DNA from 3 places in the Rubrobacter aplysinae genome. Region 2 is predicted to be linked to each of the others. Evidence: riboswitches for the same ligand, from Rfam matches in the RefSeq annotation. Region 2 holds a riboswitch; each other region holds the start of a gene.
The links. A riboswitch is a leader RNA that binds a small molecule or an ion and turns the genes downstream of it on or off. The one in region 2 is predicted to bind cobalamin.
Positions count from the first base shown of each region.

Region 1 (4,414 bases), on a different contig from region 2:
GGCGAAGTTGCCCGGGTCTATGTAGGCCACCGCTGCGATGAACGCCGGCCCCAGGAACGGCAAGAACCGCTTCACACCACGCTTCTGCCCCTTTAAAGCCGCCTCCGCCGCCCGTATCGTGGCGCTTTCCCCTGGCAGGAACTCCCCAGGAGTAGTCTCCTCGGAAGCGTTCGTGTAAGCCATAGAAGTCTTCTCCTAATCTATTTTATTAACCAACGCTAAATTTATTAACTGACAAAGCTAAAATCAAGCTGATGTTATACTTGATGCTTGATTTAGGGTTGACTACACTAAGGTTCATGATGAGCGATCTGGCGACGACTCGACAGCTGTCTTCTTCGGTGGGAGACTATCTAAAGGCCATCTGGGAGGTGGCCGGGACGGGCGGGGCCTCCACCAACGACGTTGCCGTCCGGCTCTCGGTGGCGCCCGCCTCGGTGACCAACATGTTCGGTCGGCTGCGGGAGATGGGCTTGGTCGAGTACGAGCGCTACCGGGGGGCTTTTCTCACCGAGCGTGGCTTAGAGGAAGCCCTGAGGCTGTTGCGTCGGCACCGGCTGATCGAGACCTTCTTGCTGGAGCACCTGGGTTATCCGTGGAAGGGGGTACACGAGGAGGCCGAGCGCCTCGAACACGCAGTGTCGGACGTTTTCGCGCAGCGCCTGGCCGAGTTTCTGGGTAGTCCCGAGCGCGATCCGTATGGGGACCCTATCCCGCGGGCGGACGGTACCCTGGCGCCGGAAGAATCCTGGCTCCTGGACCAGACGAAGGTCGGCGAGCGGGTCCGCGCCTATCGGGTACAGACCTCACCAATAATAGGTTGAAGCCAGTGTGCAATCGGCTCCGCAGTTCCAGGCATGATTTTCGCCTGGCCGTCGGCTGTGGCATCTTTCAGTTCTATCTTGGAGACACTTAGCTGGCCAGAGGGTGTCGAGGCATTGCCGCTTCCACCCTACAGTCCCGAGTTGAACCCGGTGAAGCGCTACTTCCAGGAGCTTCGGGCCAAGCTCTCCAACAAGATTTTCGAGACCATTGAGGAGATCATGGAAGCCTTGAGCAGGGCGCTCGCACCGTACTGGGAGGACCCGACGAAGCTGGCGAGCCTCACCGGGTACGGCTGGTGGCTACGGAGTCTCCCTGACATGAAGACATCACACTAGCAAATCGGGATTACGACCTCGCGCGGCGTGAGGTTCAAGGGGAAGAGAAAGAATGTTCAGAAATTCTTCACATCCTTGTCCAGTGACTAGACTCTAGCCCATCAAAACCCGATACCGATAGAGTCAACCCATCAATGCAGAGTTTGTCTAGTAGGGTCGGTTTTCGGGAGAAACCTACATAGGATACGCCACGACTTCCAGGGCACCGAGCCCGTACCAGATCCCGAAACAGGCCGCGAGAACCCCGAAGACCGGTACCGCGCGGTCGAAATGTCTCGCTATAGGGCCGCGCGCGAGGGCCACCCCGAAAAACGTGCTCAGCAGGGCCATGGACAGGGCGGTTCCCAGCGCGAAGATGAGCAGGGCGCCGGTCGCTACCACAGGACCCCTAATCGTGGAGACTAAGAGCAAAGTGAGCCCGGCCGAGCCGCCTACTCCGTGCAGTAGCCCCACGGCGTAGGCTGAGAACGGAGTCCGAAACGGCGTGACGTGGGAGTGCTGCTGGTGCTCCGGGCCGCTGGCGTGGCCGTGCAGGTGCCGGTGAGGCTCGCCGTCCGGGTGGCGGTGGACGTGGGCGTGGAACATACCACGTCGCCACCTGAGCAACAGGCGCGCCGCCAAAAACACGATCAGTACCCCTACGGCGACCTCGGCGGCTTGGACCGCCGCCTCGGGCAGGTAACGTCCCAGGAGCACGAACGGGAGTCCTACGACCAGTAGGGTGGTGCCGTGGCCGAGACCCCAGGTCAGGCCCAGAGAGGCCGCGGTCTTTACCGTCCCCCGGTCGGCGGCGACCAGCGTGGTAACGGCGGCCAGGTGGTCCGGGTCGCTGGCGTGCCGCAGGCCGAGAAGAAGGCTCACCAGCAGGATCAACCCCAGGCCCGCACCGCCCTGCATCAGGCCCTCGAGCCAGGTATCTATAGCGCCCACAACCGCCTCCTCCCGGGGATCCTCGTCCCCTCCGGATTACTCTCGGCGGCGGGCCAGTATCCTGACTGCCGGATCGTAGCCTTTCCCGGCCTTCCCACTCCGTTACAAAGAAGTACAGGAGAAGTGGCCTTACGCCCGCGCGAACGGCGCGCTGGGGAACGCTCCCCGGTCACAGTGGCGGGACCGTGCCGGACTCTCACCGGCTTCCTGGACACCGCTGCCCCGATGACTTGGCGCCCGGCAGTATACAGAGCTCCGGGTGCGGCAACCAGAGCGGCCCCCGCGGGCTCACGTCGCGGCTAACAGACCGACTAAGACCCCTTCCGGATCTCCTTTGCCGTTCTTTATCGGCCCGGGACCAGAGCGACGGGGACGCCCGTCCAAAACCCCAAGTCCCGGCATGCGTATGAGTCGGCAGTGCTTATGTTGAATACTAGACCTCGAATACGGCGGGGGGCGCCCCGCCGCTGCATGAATGGATACGGGGCGGCGCGCCCTCTTACCCGGATGCTGCTGGCCGGGATCAGTCTAACTCTCCTGGCCGTGGTTGCGCCCTACCACGCATCGGCGGCGACCACTCGCGGTTTTCACGGCAATCCAGCCGATCAGGCCTCCTCAAAGCCGGAACAGACGGGAGAGAATGTCTCCGAGCTGTTCGGAGACGCCGTCGTGGACCGGCGGGTGAACGGTGACGTCCGAGTCGTCTCCGGTTCCGTTAACGTAAGGGCTCCGGTGGCCGGCGACGTCCGTTCCGCGTTCGGAGATGTCACGGTCTCGGCGCCTGTCGGGGGGGATGTACAGAGCGCCTTCGGGGAAGTATACCTGGAATCCCTGGTGGCGGGCGACGTCGAGCTGGGATCCGGGGATCTCGTGCTGGGACCCGGGGCGCGCGTCCGCGGTCACGTCTCCGTCGGGGACGGCCGTACGCTGAGGGCGGCCGGCTCCACCGTGGGCGGTCCTATAGTAACCGGCGCCGAGGCCGCCCGCGTACACCCGTCGTCCGCCCTCCTAAGGCCGTCCGTGTCGATAAAGATCGTGCTTGCCCTAACGTTCGCCGCCTGTGGCGCGTTGGCTGTGATGGTGGGCCGTCGTTGGCTGCTGCAGAGCGCCGGGACGCTGGCGCGGCGGCCGCTACGGTCTGTACTGGCGGGCCTGGCTTCGGCGGCGGCCGCCGCGGCCGTTACCGGAATGCTATTGATCTCCGTCATCGGTATGCCGCTACTCGTGCTTTTCATACCCGTGGTACTCGCCCTGGCGCTCTCCGGCGCGCTCGCCGCCTCGTACCATGTCGGCCAGAAGGCGCTGACCGCCATCGGCCTGCGGGACCACGCCTACGGCATGGCCGCGATGCTCGTGGGTACCGCTTTGATCTCGGCAGCATACATGATCCCCGTGCTTGGTGAAGTCGTCCTCCTCGCCGCCGCGCTACAGGGCGCCGGCGGCGTGGTTCTCACCGCTCGCGACTCGGAGACCTTACGCAGATATTATCCACTCCGAGCGAGGTCACGATGGTAGTCCGCATCCGTTGTGGAGAGTCGGCGCCGGAGCGGTTGGCCGAGGCAACGGACAGACCCGGGCCACGCTCGGCTAGCCGTTCGCCGGAAGACTCCGGCATGGACGGGAACGCGGCGGCCCCCTGTTTGGGGCCTGCGTGAGACTCGGGCGGCTTCCGGGAGGAAAGGGACAATTTCGGGCACCGGCCGCGGCGGCTCTCGGGGTGACGGTTACGCTGCTCGCGGGCACCCTATATCTCCGCACGCTGGCTCCTACGGTGCTGTACCAGGACTTTCCCGGTATGTCGGACTCCGCGATGCTGCAGGCGACGGTGGCCGTGCTCGGTATAGGACACCCCACCGGGTACCCGACCTACACGATGATCGGCAAGCTCTTCACCTATCTGCCCGTGGGAGATATGGCCTACCGGGTGAACCTGCTCTCCGCGTTCTCGGGGGCCGCGGCGGTGCTCTTTACCTATCTGGCCGGGCTCAGGCTAACCGGACGGGCGGTGGCCGCGGCGGTCGGCGCCCTTTCCTTCGGACTCGCACCCGTGTTCTGGGGCCAGGCCGTCATCGCCGAGGTCTACACGATGAACGCGGCCCTCATCTCCCTGGAGCTGTGGCTGTTGTTGGCCTGGCGGGACGCCCGGCGGGAGGGCTTGCTGCTGCTATTCGCCCTGGTCTCGGGTCTTGCCCTCACCCACCACGTAACCAGCGCGCTGCTAGTGCCGGTAGGCTTGGCTTTCGTCTTCGCGGTCGACCGGCACGCGCTGGCCCGGTGGAAACTGTTGTTGCGGGGTGCCGGGCTCTTCCTGGCCGGGCTTCTGT
Region 1 is NZ_LEKH01000007.1:11,741-16,154, forward strand. Features, by position in the region: gene ABD53_RS08635 (Nramp family divalent metal transporter) at 1-183, opposite strand, end outside; gene ABD53_RS08640 (metal-dependent transcriptional regulator) at 282-824, shown strand; gene ABD53_RS17965 (transposase) at 858-1,160, shown strand; gene ABD53_RS08650 (HoxN/HupN/NixA family nickel/cobalt transporter) at 1,335-2,090, opposite strand; cobalamin riboswitch at 2,125-2,339, opposite strand; gene ABD53_RS15915 (bactofilin family protein) at 2,562-3,605, shown strand; gene ABD53_RS08660 (glycosyltransferase family 117 protein) at 3,808-4,414, shown strand, end outside.
Region 1: another riboswitch for cobalamin. It lies ahead of ABD53_RS08650 (HoxN/HupN/NixA family nickel/cobalt transporter); the one in region 2 lies ahead of ABD53_RS07085 (CbtB-domain containing protein).

Region 2 (4,414 bases):
CTTTCAGACCTTCCCAGGCCGTCTGGGAGTCCAGGGCGAAGGCCAGCTTGAGAAACGCCCGCGACAAGGGCCGTGAAAGGCCTCGTAGAAGGTGTCGCAAGAGACGGTTCCCGGTGGAGCTACTGCGTGAGGCGGCTCTGCTGCGCTCGATGTATCGTCTCTGCTCCTCCATACGGTGCTTCATCAGGTGCCGGTGCTGATCCGGGTCCGGCTCCATGCTCACCCTCCTGACTCGTCGTCACGCTCGTCGTCCGGTATCTCGGGGAGGTTGGTGGGAAACACGCCGGCGATAAAGGCGTACACCTTCTCGCCCGGCACCGGCGGCTGATCGAACTCCTCCGACAGCTCCGTTACCTTCCGGGCGAACTCCTCGGCCCTCTCGGGCGGAATCCTCGCGTGAACCAGCGAGGACATCGGTACGGTATTCCCGGTATCCTTTTTCCGGGCCTGTACCCTGTCAAGCTCCGGGGCCTCGAACTCGGCCATCGCCTGCTCGAGGTGGAACTGGGGGCTGATCTCGGGTATCTCCTCGGACCAGGAGAAGTGCCGGGCGGTAAAGCTCAGCCGTCGGTACGTGTTGCCGTAATACTTCTCCGTTATGGCCCGCACCTGCCGGGTCTTCACCACCCGGACGAACCCGACCTCCTCGAGCACCTTGAGGTGGTGGCCTATGGCCCCCGGCTTCATGCCGAACGCCTCGGCGAGCTGCTTGGTGCTCGCCGCCCGCTCCCTCAAGAGCTGCAGGATCTTCTGCCGCGTGGGGTCCGCAACCGCCCGGAAATGCTCGGGCTCCGTCGCCTCGAAAGACTCCTCCATCTCGTAGCCCGGAGCCCCCGCGTCTACGCCCTCATCTTCCATGTTTTGGCTGGTTTGATTGGTCATAGTCGTATGTTAAGCAAAAACTGAACAAAAAACAACAGCTTTATATAAAATTTGCGCTTTTCGTGTGGCCGGGAGGTTTGTGAGGCACTGGCGGACGGGTCGGAAAGCGGGTAACTTGGAGGGAAACGTATAGAGTGGTGGCAGAGAGCTGGTTTCTACGTCGTGTACGTGATGTAGGTTGCGTGGGGGTCTATTGTTTAGAGAGGCGGGCGTACAGGGTCTCGTCGAGAGGCTGATAAACGGGGACAAGCGGGCATTGGCGCGGACGATATCGCGCGTGGAGACCGGCGGGGAGGACGTGCCCGAGCTGGTCCGGGGGCTGTATCCGTACACCGGGGGAGCGTTCAGCGTAGGCTTTACCGGGCCGCCGGGGGTCGGCAAGAGCAGCGTCATCGCGGAGCTGATACGGATCTACCGCGCCGAAGGGATGGAGGTTGGCGTGATCTCGGTGGACCCGTCGAGCCCGTTTTCGCGGGGCGCGATCCTGGGCGACCGCATCCGGCTCGCCGACCACTTTCTGGACTCCGGGGTGTTTATCCGCTCGATGGGCAGCCGCGGTCACCTCGGGGGGCTGGCCGCAGCCTCGAAGCTCGGGGCGCTCGCGATGGAGGCTTACGGGGTAGACGTGGTGCTGTACGAGACGGTCGGCGTCGGGCAGGGAGAGGTGGAGGTCGCCTCGGTGGCGGATACTGTGGTGCTGGCACTGCAGCCGGGCTCGGGAGACGCGGTGCAGGCGCTAAAGGCCGGGGTGATGGAGGTCGCGGACGTGATCTGCGTAAACAAGTCCGACCATCCGCAGGCAAAGGCCGCCGCCCGGGAGGCGCGGCAGGCGCTGGAGATCGGACACGAGCTGGACCCCGAGTCTCCCCTGCCCGAGATAGTAATGACCCGGGGCGACGCCGGCGAGGGCGTCGAGGAGCTGCGCCGGGCCGTGGACGACCACCGGGGACATCTCACGGAGAGTGGCGGCCTGGAGCGCCGCAGAATGGGCTCGATACAGGAGTTCATGCTCTCCTGGACCCGCGCCAAGCTCGAAGACCGGATGCGCCAGAGGCTAGACCGCCAGGACGAGGACCTCGTCAACAAGGTGTATCGGCGGGAGCTAGACCCGATCTCGGCCGCCGAGACGCTGTACCGCGAGGTGTAGGGGGTCTGTAGTGGCCGTCGGCAGGGACCCTCTGCGGTGTTGACAGGATAGCCCGCTTGTGGCTACACTTCTGCGCCAGATACAAAAGACAGGCGCGGTGGATACGAGGAAGCCGGTGAGAGTCCGGCGCGGTCCCGCCACTGTGACCGGGTAGCCAGCCCCGAAAGAGGCCACTGCACACGAGGTGTGGGAAGGCCGGGGCGAGGCGAGGAACCGGGAGCCAGGATACTTCTCCGCCGCCGTCCGAGCACTATCCGGGACGAGGATCCCGAAAGGAGTGTCGCTTTGGGTAATCTGGAGAACACGGCCCGCAAGCCGGTATCCGTAAAGGACCTGCCGGCCTGGAGTTGGGCGGTGCTGGTCTTGATCCTGCTCGTCGCTTTCGCCGTATTGTTCGATAACGGGGCCCTTCTGACGCCGTTTATCGGGGAGGCCGCGACGGCGAACAACTACCTGCACGCGTTCTTCCACGACGGCCGGCACCTGCTCGCCGTACCCTGCCACTAGGCCGGTAGAAAATGATAGGCAAGCTCCTGGCGCGCGGCCTGGCCGCGGGCCTGATAGCGGGCGTTCTAGCCGGTCTGTTTGGCCTGGCTTTCGGGGAGCCCACACTCGAACGCGCGATGGCGGCCTCGGCGGCCTCCGGGCACCACGGCGATACCGCTGGCGCCCCCCCCGATGCTCATGGCGCTCATGGCGGATCGCACGAGGGAGGCGGGGAAGACGTGTTCGGGCGTGGGGTGCAGAAGACCGGCCTGATCGTGGGTACGGCGCTCTACGGCGCGGCCCTGGGGGGAGTATTCGGCGTGGTCTCGGCGTTTTTGCGGGGGCGCTCCGGGCTCGGGAGCTGGCGGCGGAGCCTGGCGCTCGCCGGGGCCGCGTTCGCCGGGGCGGTCGCGATGCCGTTCCTGAAGTACCCGCCGAGTCCTCCTGGCGGGGCGTCCACCGTGGATCAGACCCCGGCCTATCTGGTCATGGTCGCGCTCTCGCTGCTGGCGGTGCTCTTTGCCTGGCGTATCTCGCGCCGCATGGCCGGGGCCTCGGATCCGGCGAGACATCTGTCGGTGGCGGGCTTTCTGGTCGTCTCTTTCGTGGCGCTGTACGCGCTGCTGCCCGCCGCGGGCGGCGCGGGTGACGTGGAGGCCGCGGTGCTGTGGCAGTTCCGGCTCGCCTCTCTCGGCACCCAGGCGGTGCTTTGGGCCGCCCTGGGCTGCGCATTCGGGCTGCTCTGCCGGCGGGCCGAGCGTGATGGGGCTGGAGGGCGTGGGGGCGCGACGGTCCGCAACGCCGAGGCGCGATGAGCGGGGCCATCCTCGTCTGCGGCACACACTCGGACGCCGGCAAGAGCGCGGTGGTCACCGGGATCTGCCGCATGCTCGCCCGGGAGGGGGTCGGGGTCGCGCCGTTCAAGGGGCAGAACATGGCGCTCAACTCCTTCGTGACTCGGGAGGGGGCCGAGATCGGGCGTTCCCAGGCCGCCCAGGCCGCCGCCGCCCGCGCCGAGCCCGAGGCCGCGATGAACCCGGTCTTGCTCAAGCCTTCCGGTGGGGGCGGGTCTCAGGTGGTCGTGCGGGGAAGGCCACGCACGATGGCGACCGCCAGGAGCTACCAGGACATGAAACGCGAGCTGATGCCCGTGGTGCTCGACTCGCTGGAGGACCTCCGCAGCCGGTTCGACGTGGTCGTCTGCGAAGGGGCCGGTAGCCCGGCCGAGATCAACCTCCGCAGCGCCGACATTACCAACATGGGCCTGGCCCGCGAGGCCCGCCTTCCGGTGTTGCTGGTCGGCGACATAGACCGCGGCGGCGTGTTCGCCAGCCTGTACGGTACGCTCGCGCTGCTCTCCGGGCGGGATCAGTCGCTCCTCAGCGGCTTTCTCGTGAACCGCTTCCGGGGTGATCCCTCGGTGCTGGCCCCCGGCCTGGACAAGATAACCGCCCTCACCGGACGTCCGGTGCTCGGCACCCTGCCCCACGCGCCGGCCCTGCCGCAGGTGGACGGGGAGGACTCGCTCGCACTGGACTCCCCGTCGGTCGTGAAACCCCCGGCGGGGAGAGACTACCTGAGCGTGGCCGTGGCGCGGCTGGGCCGGATCTCCAACTTCACCGACTACGACGCCCTCGCCCACGAGCCGGGCGTGTCGGTGAGGTTTACCGGCTCCGGGGAAGAGCTTCTCTGGGCCGATCTCGCGATCCTGCCCGGCACGAAGGCCACTGTAGAGGACCTCGCGCTCCTGCGCCGGAGTGGCATGGCGCGCGCGTTCACCGAGCGCGCGGCGCGGGGCATGCCGACGCTCGGGGTCTGTGGCGGATACCAGATGCTCGGGCGCCGTATTCGCGACGGCGTGGAGAGCGGCGAGCCAGAGACGGAGGGGCTGGGACTGCT
Region 2 is NZ_LEKH01000005.1:125,914-130,327, reverse strand. Features, by position in the region: gene ABD53_RS07100 (hypothetical protein) at 1-217, opposite strand, end outside; gene ABD53_RS07095 (transcriptional regulator) at 220-882, opposite strand; gene meaB (methylmalonyl Co-A mutase-associated GTPase MeaB) at 1,076-2,029, shown strand; cobalamin riboswitch at 2,093-2,277, shown strand; gene ABD53_RS07085 (CbtB-domain containing protein) at 2,315-2,536, shown strand; gene ABD53_RS07080 (CbtA family protein) at 2,548-3,330, shown strand; gene ABD53_RS07075 (cobyric acid synthase) at 3,327-4,414, shown strand, end outside.

Region 3 (4,414 bases), on a different contig from region 2:
GCGAACGCCAGGAGAACAAGGCGTCCGCGCTGTCGGCGAGCCCATCTAGGTGCAAGCCCCAGGTCACGACCATCCAGGCCACGACCACCGCCACCGCCCGCACGGGCTCCCCGAATACAAACCCGGCCGCCAGCCCTGCTCCCGCCCCACAGGCCCCGATAAGCAGCCCGACCAGCGGAAACGCCGCCATCGCTCGGGCCACGGAAGCCTCCTTCATCGGCGGCAGTCCGGGAACCGGAAACGCCGTCAGAAAGCGGACCGCCTCCCCGAGGGGCTGTAGCGGTCCCCAGCGGTTTCTACTGCCGGACTTCGGACTATCCGGCATCTGTCTCCTCACCTGTCTCACCAGTGGAAGGGCTCCTAACCGGAGAAGCTCGCCGTGTGTCTGCCTCGTGTGCCTCGTATAGGGGCGGCACCTCGTTCATGGTTCTCAGGATGGCCGCCGAAGGATAGATGTCGAGGGCGGTAACGCCGCCGAGGTCCGTGCGGAACCGCCAGTGCTCGCTGAAAGGGACGCCGAGCAGGTGGCACAGGAGGAGCCGGATCGGGGCTCCGTGCGTGACCACCAGCGCCCGGCCTCCGGCATGTTCCCGGAGCAGGTCCTCCCAGGCGGCCCCGACGCGCTCCCACAGGTCTGCCCCGCTCTCTCCGCCGTGGGCTTGGCTGTTCCAGAAATCTCCGAAGCGCCGCCGAGCCTGCTCGCCGTACCGGGCGGAGACCTCGTCGTGGGTCAGGCCCTCCCAGACGCCGTGATCCACCTCCCGCCACCGCTCGTCCCGCTCCCGCCTCTCGCCTTCCACTAGGTCGGCGAGGCCGTCGGTGCGGGAGAGCCCGGACGAGACCACCGCCGTGTACACGCCGCGCTGTAGCCGGGCGGCGGCCGCCTCCGCCCGTGCCCGGCCGAACCGTGTCAGGGGCCGGTCTGAGCGGCTCTGGTAGCGGCCCTCCCGGTTCCAGTCCGTCTGGGTGTGGCGTACCAGCTTTACGTGCGTGTGAGCGGAGCCCTCTCCCACTCGTATCATCCCCCGCCGGTCGTGGACTCCCCATCGAAGGCCTCCGGATGGATAACCTCCGCGATCTCGCGCACGCCGTCCACGATCCTGGGCCCGGGCCGGGTAACGAGGTCGTCGTTTATCACGAAGACCTTGTCCTGCTCAACGGCCGTGAGCGAAGAGTACTGTTGGCGGCTCTTTATACCTTTCACGGTGGCGCCGGAGCTCTCGCCGGCCAGATAGTATCGCGGGTCATCCTCCAGTATCTTCTCGACCGAGTACTGCGGGTATGCTTGCCCGGCGTCGGCGGCGATGTTCTCTCCCCCGGCGAGGTTGATGGCGTCGTTTACGAAGCTGCCCGGACCGGCGGTGAACAGCGGGTCGTAGCCGACCTCGTAGAACATCTCGGGCTCCGGCAAGCCTTCCACCTCCGACCGGAGATCGTCCAGCTCGCTCCGGAGCCGCTCCTCTACGGCCTCTGCCTGATCTTCGTTGCCGACGACTTCCCCGACCGTACCGATGCTCTGTATGGCCTCGTCCACGCTCGTCGGGTTGATAACCACCACCTTCGCCCCCGTCCTGTCTTGCAGGCTCTCGGCCTGATCTTCCGTGGTCGAGTCGTAGGAGAGGAACAGGAGGTCCGTCTGCAGGGAGGCGATCTTCTCCGCGTTCACCTCGTTGTAGTTACCGACTTCCTCTATGCTCTCGACCTCTTCCGGATAGTCGCCGGCCTCGGAGACGCCGACCACCCGATCCCCGGCCCCGACCTCGAACAGCGTCTCGGTAACGCTCGGCACCATGGAGGCGATCTCCTCCGGCTCCTGGCCGATCCGGACCTGCCGATCCAGCGAGTCTTCTATGGTAACCGGAAAGGAGGCGCTGGCCGTGGTGCCGCCGCCCGCCCCGCCGGAACCACCGCTAGTGGCGCCCGAGGAGCCGCTACCAGAATCGTCATTAGAATCGCCACCAGAGCCCTGGCCGCAAGCGGCTGCCACCAGTACCATTGCCGCCACGACGAATATCGCCGGCAACGTTGCGCCCGGCTTCGCGTTAGGCCTCTCACCAACTCTACGCAAGAAAATCCTTTCGAGCTTGCAAAAATTTCCGCAGAAGTTGCGGTAACGTTGGCGCTATCCCTCGGACTCTGCCGTACTTACCTTGCGCCTCTTTCGCCGCTCTGAGCGCCCCGCTCCGGAGGCGGCCCGCAGAACATTCGAGAGGCGTTAGAGCTAGCCTGCGGATGCCGAGTGCTGCTCGGCGCGCGGAAATCGGTCTCTGCACGTGTACCTCCTTCGGAGTCCTCGCTCCGGTTGGGCAGCTTGGGGCGTTGGAACAGTCTCCTGACTCCCGGATCCCCGCTTTCCCCGCGCCTTCCCGCCCGCTTGGGGCAGTGGCTACCGTCGAGGCTAGCTCCCCGGATACAGTGGCGGGACCGTGCCGGACTCTCACCGGCTTCCTGGACTCCGCCGCCCGCTGTCTGTGTACTTCTGTGTATCTCTATGTAGCGCGCGTCCACCGCACGCTACCATTGCTCGTCTATTAGCCGCGTAATGATAGCCAAGTCCGAATTACACTTCAAACCGGGTTAGCTTTGTTCCAGCACACAACCCTCGACGTCGGGGTCTCCTAGAGGCGCGTCAGCGGGCTCCTGCCAAAGTACACCCTTTCCCCAGCAGCATAGAAGGTTGGACCGGGTTAGCCTCGGTCTGGTACTCATCTCTAGGAGTATCAGGAGCGGATCCGGCGAATACCGAGACTATCAGCGAGTGCCCCGGAGCACGCGAACTCCCTCATCATCTTCCGCAGTGACCACCCCAGTGAGCCCGCCAGAGGCGGCGTGTACAGCCAGCATGTCCGTCTCCGGGGCGCTATCTGACGAGGGAGATCCGACCGGCAGGAAAGGCGCTACGCGGACAGGCATCATCACGGGTGTCGGCACGTTTAAACGAGCGAGCTTTCATGCACTGCCGTTACTGGTTCCACGGTTTCACTTAGCTTTTGTCCTCGTGGTGTCGGTGGTTATCATCGAGTTGTTCGCCAACGGATGGGTGATGTGGCGACTAGCAGGCTATGTAGCCAGAAAGGGCAGTATGTAGGGGTACGTCGGTCAGCAGCTCTCTGCCTGACTTGCCGCCATCAATTCCGACGGTTGGTTTTTTGGGCGTTGCCGCGCCTAACCGCTGGCGTGACCACGCAAGTGCTAGACTTTACCCTACAATAAAGCAACGAGTGTTGAGGTGAAGCTATGAGCGACGACCGGTGCGACCTGCTGTGCATAGACGCTCCCCGGGCCGAGGCCATCCGGGAGAAGCTGCTCGGAGAGGAGCGGGCGCAAGAATCTGCGGAGGCGGCGCGGGCTCTTTCGGACCCCACACGGCTGACGTTGGCCGGGGCGTTAGGAGAGGCCGGTGGCGTTGGCGGGGAGCTTTGCGTCTGTGATCTGGCCTGGATCTCGGGCCGCGCCCAGAATCTAGTCTCCCATCACATGAGGACCCTGCGTTCTCTGGGGCTGGTTCGTTCTCGTAGGGATGGCAAGCTCGTCATGTACCGGCTGACCGGGCGTGGCCAGGCCCTGCTCGGCGCCGTTATCGGCGAGGAGCCGGAAGGCCGGGCGTCCGAGGAAGAGGTGAGCGTGTGAAGGACAAGAAGAGTCTTACCGTCTTTCAGCCCGACGAGTCACCGGAGACAGGAGGTGCCCCTGCTCAGGAGGCGGGGAGAGGCCCCGCGCAGGAGCCTGTTTCCTCTTGCACCGACGACTGCTGTGCGCCCTACGGCGATGGAGGAGTAGGTGGCGGAGCAGGAGGATCGGAGAGTGCCAACCGCACAGTGGTGCGGGTAGAGGGGATGGACTGCGCCAGTTGCGCCGTGACCGTCGAGCGGCGGGTCGGCTCTCTTTCCGGCGTGAGCCGGGCCACCGTGAACTTCGCAGCCGGGAGACTCGACGCATACCACGACGACTCCGTAAGTGTGGAGCGGCTAGAGCAGGCCGTTAGAGGCGCCGGCTACGACGTGGGAAGGAGTGCGGAGTCAGAGCAGATATCGTTCTGGCGTACGCGGAGGTTTCTATTTACCGTGGCCTCCGCGCTCCTGTTCGCGCTCGGGGCCGTTCTGCAGCTAGCCGGAGCTCCAGAGATCGCCCGGATCCTCCCCTACACCGCGGCGATCATGGTCGGCGGGCTGCCCATCTTCCGGGCGGCCGTATCCGCCGTGCGCGCCCGGCATCTGGACATGAACGTCTTGATGAGCGCGGCGGCTATCGGGGCAGCCGGTATCGGGGCCTGGGGCGAGGCGGCGCTGGTAGTAGTCCTGTTCGCCGCCGGTAACGCTTTGCAGACCTTCTCCATAGACCGTACCCGGGGTGCAGTGCGCGGGCTAATGCGCCTGACCCCCGACGAGGTGCTGGTTCGCCGTGAGGGAGCGGA
Region 3 is NZ_LEKH01000009.1:26,585-30,998, forward strand. Features, by position in the region: gene cobS (adenosylcobinamide-GDP ribazoletransferase) at 1-325, opposite strand, end outside; gene ABD53_RS10185 (histidine phosphatase family protein) at 315-1,013, opposite strand; gene ABD53_RS10190 (ABC transporter substrate-binding protein) at 1,019-2,023, opposite strand; cobalamin riboswitch at 2,326-2,451, opposite strand; gene ABD53_RS10195 (ArsR/SmtB family transcription factor) at 3,238-3,630, shown strand; gene ABD53_RS10200 (heavy metal translocating P-type ATPase) at 3,822-4,414, shown strand, end outside.
Region 3: another riboswitch for cobalamin. It lies ahead of ABD53_RS10190 (ABC transporter substrate-binding protein); the one in region 2 lies ahead of ABD53_RS07085 (CbtB-domain containing protein).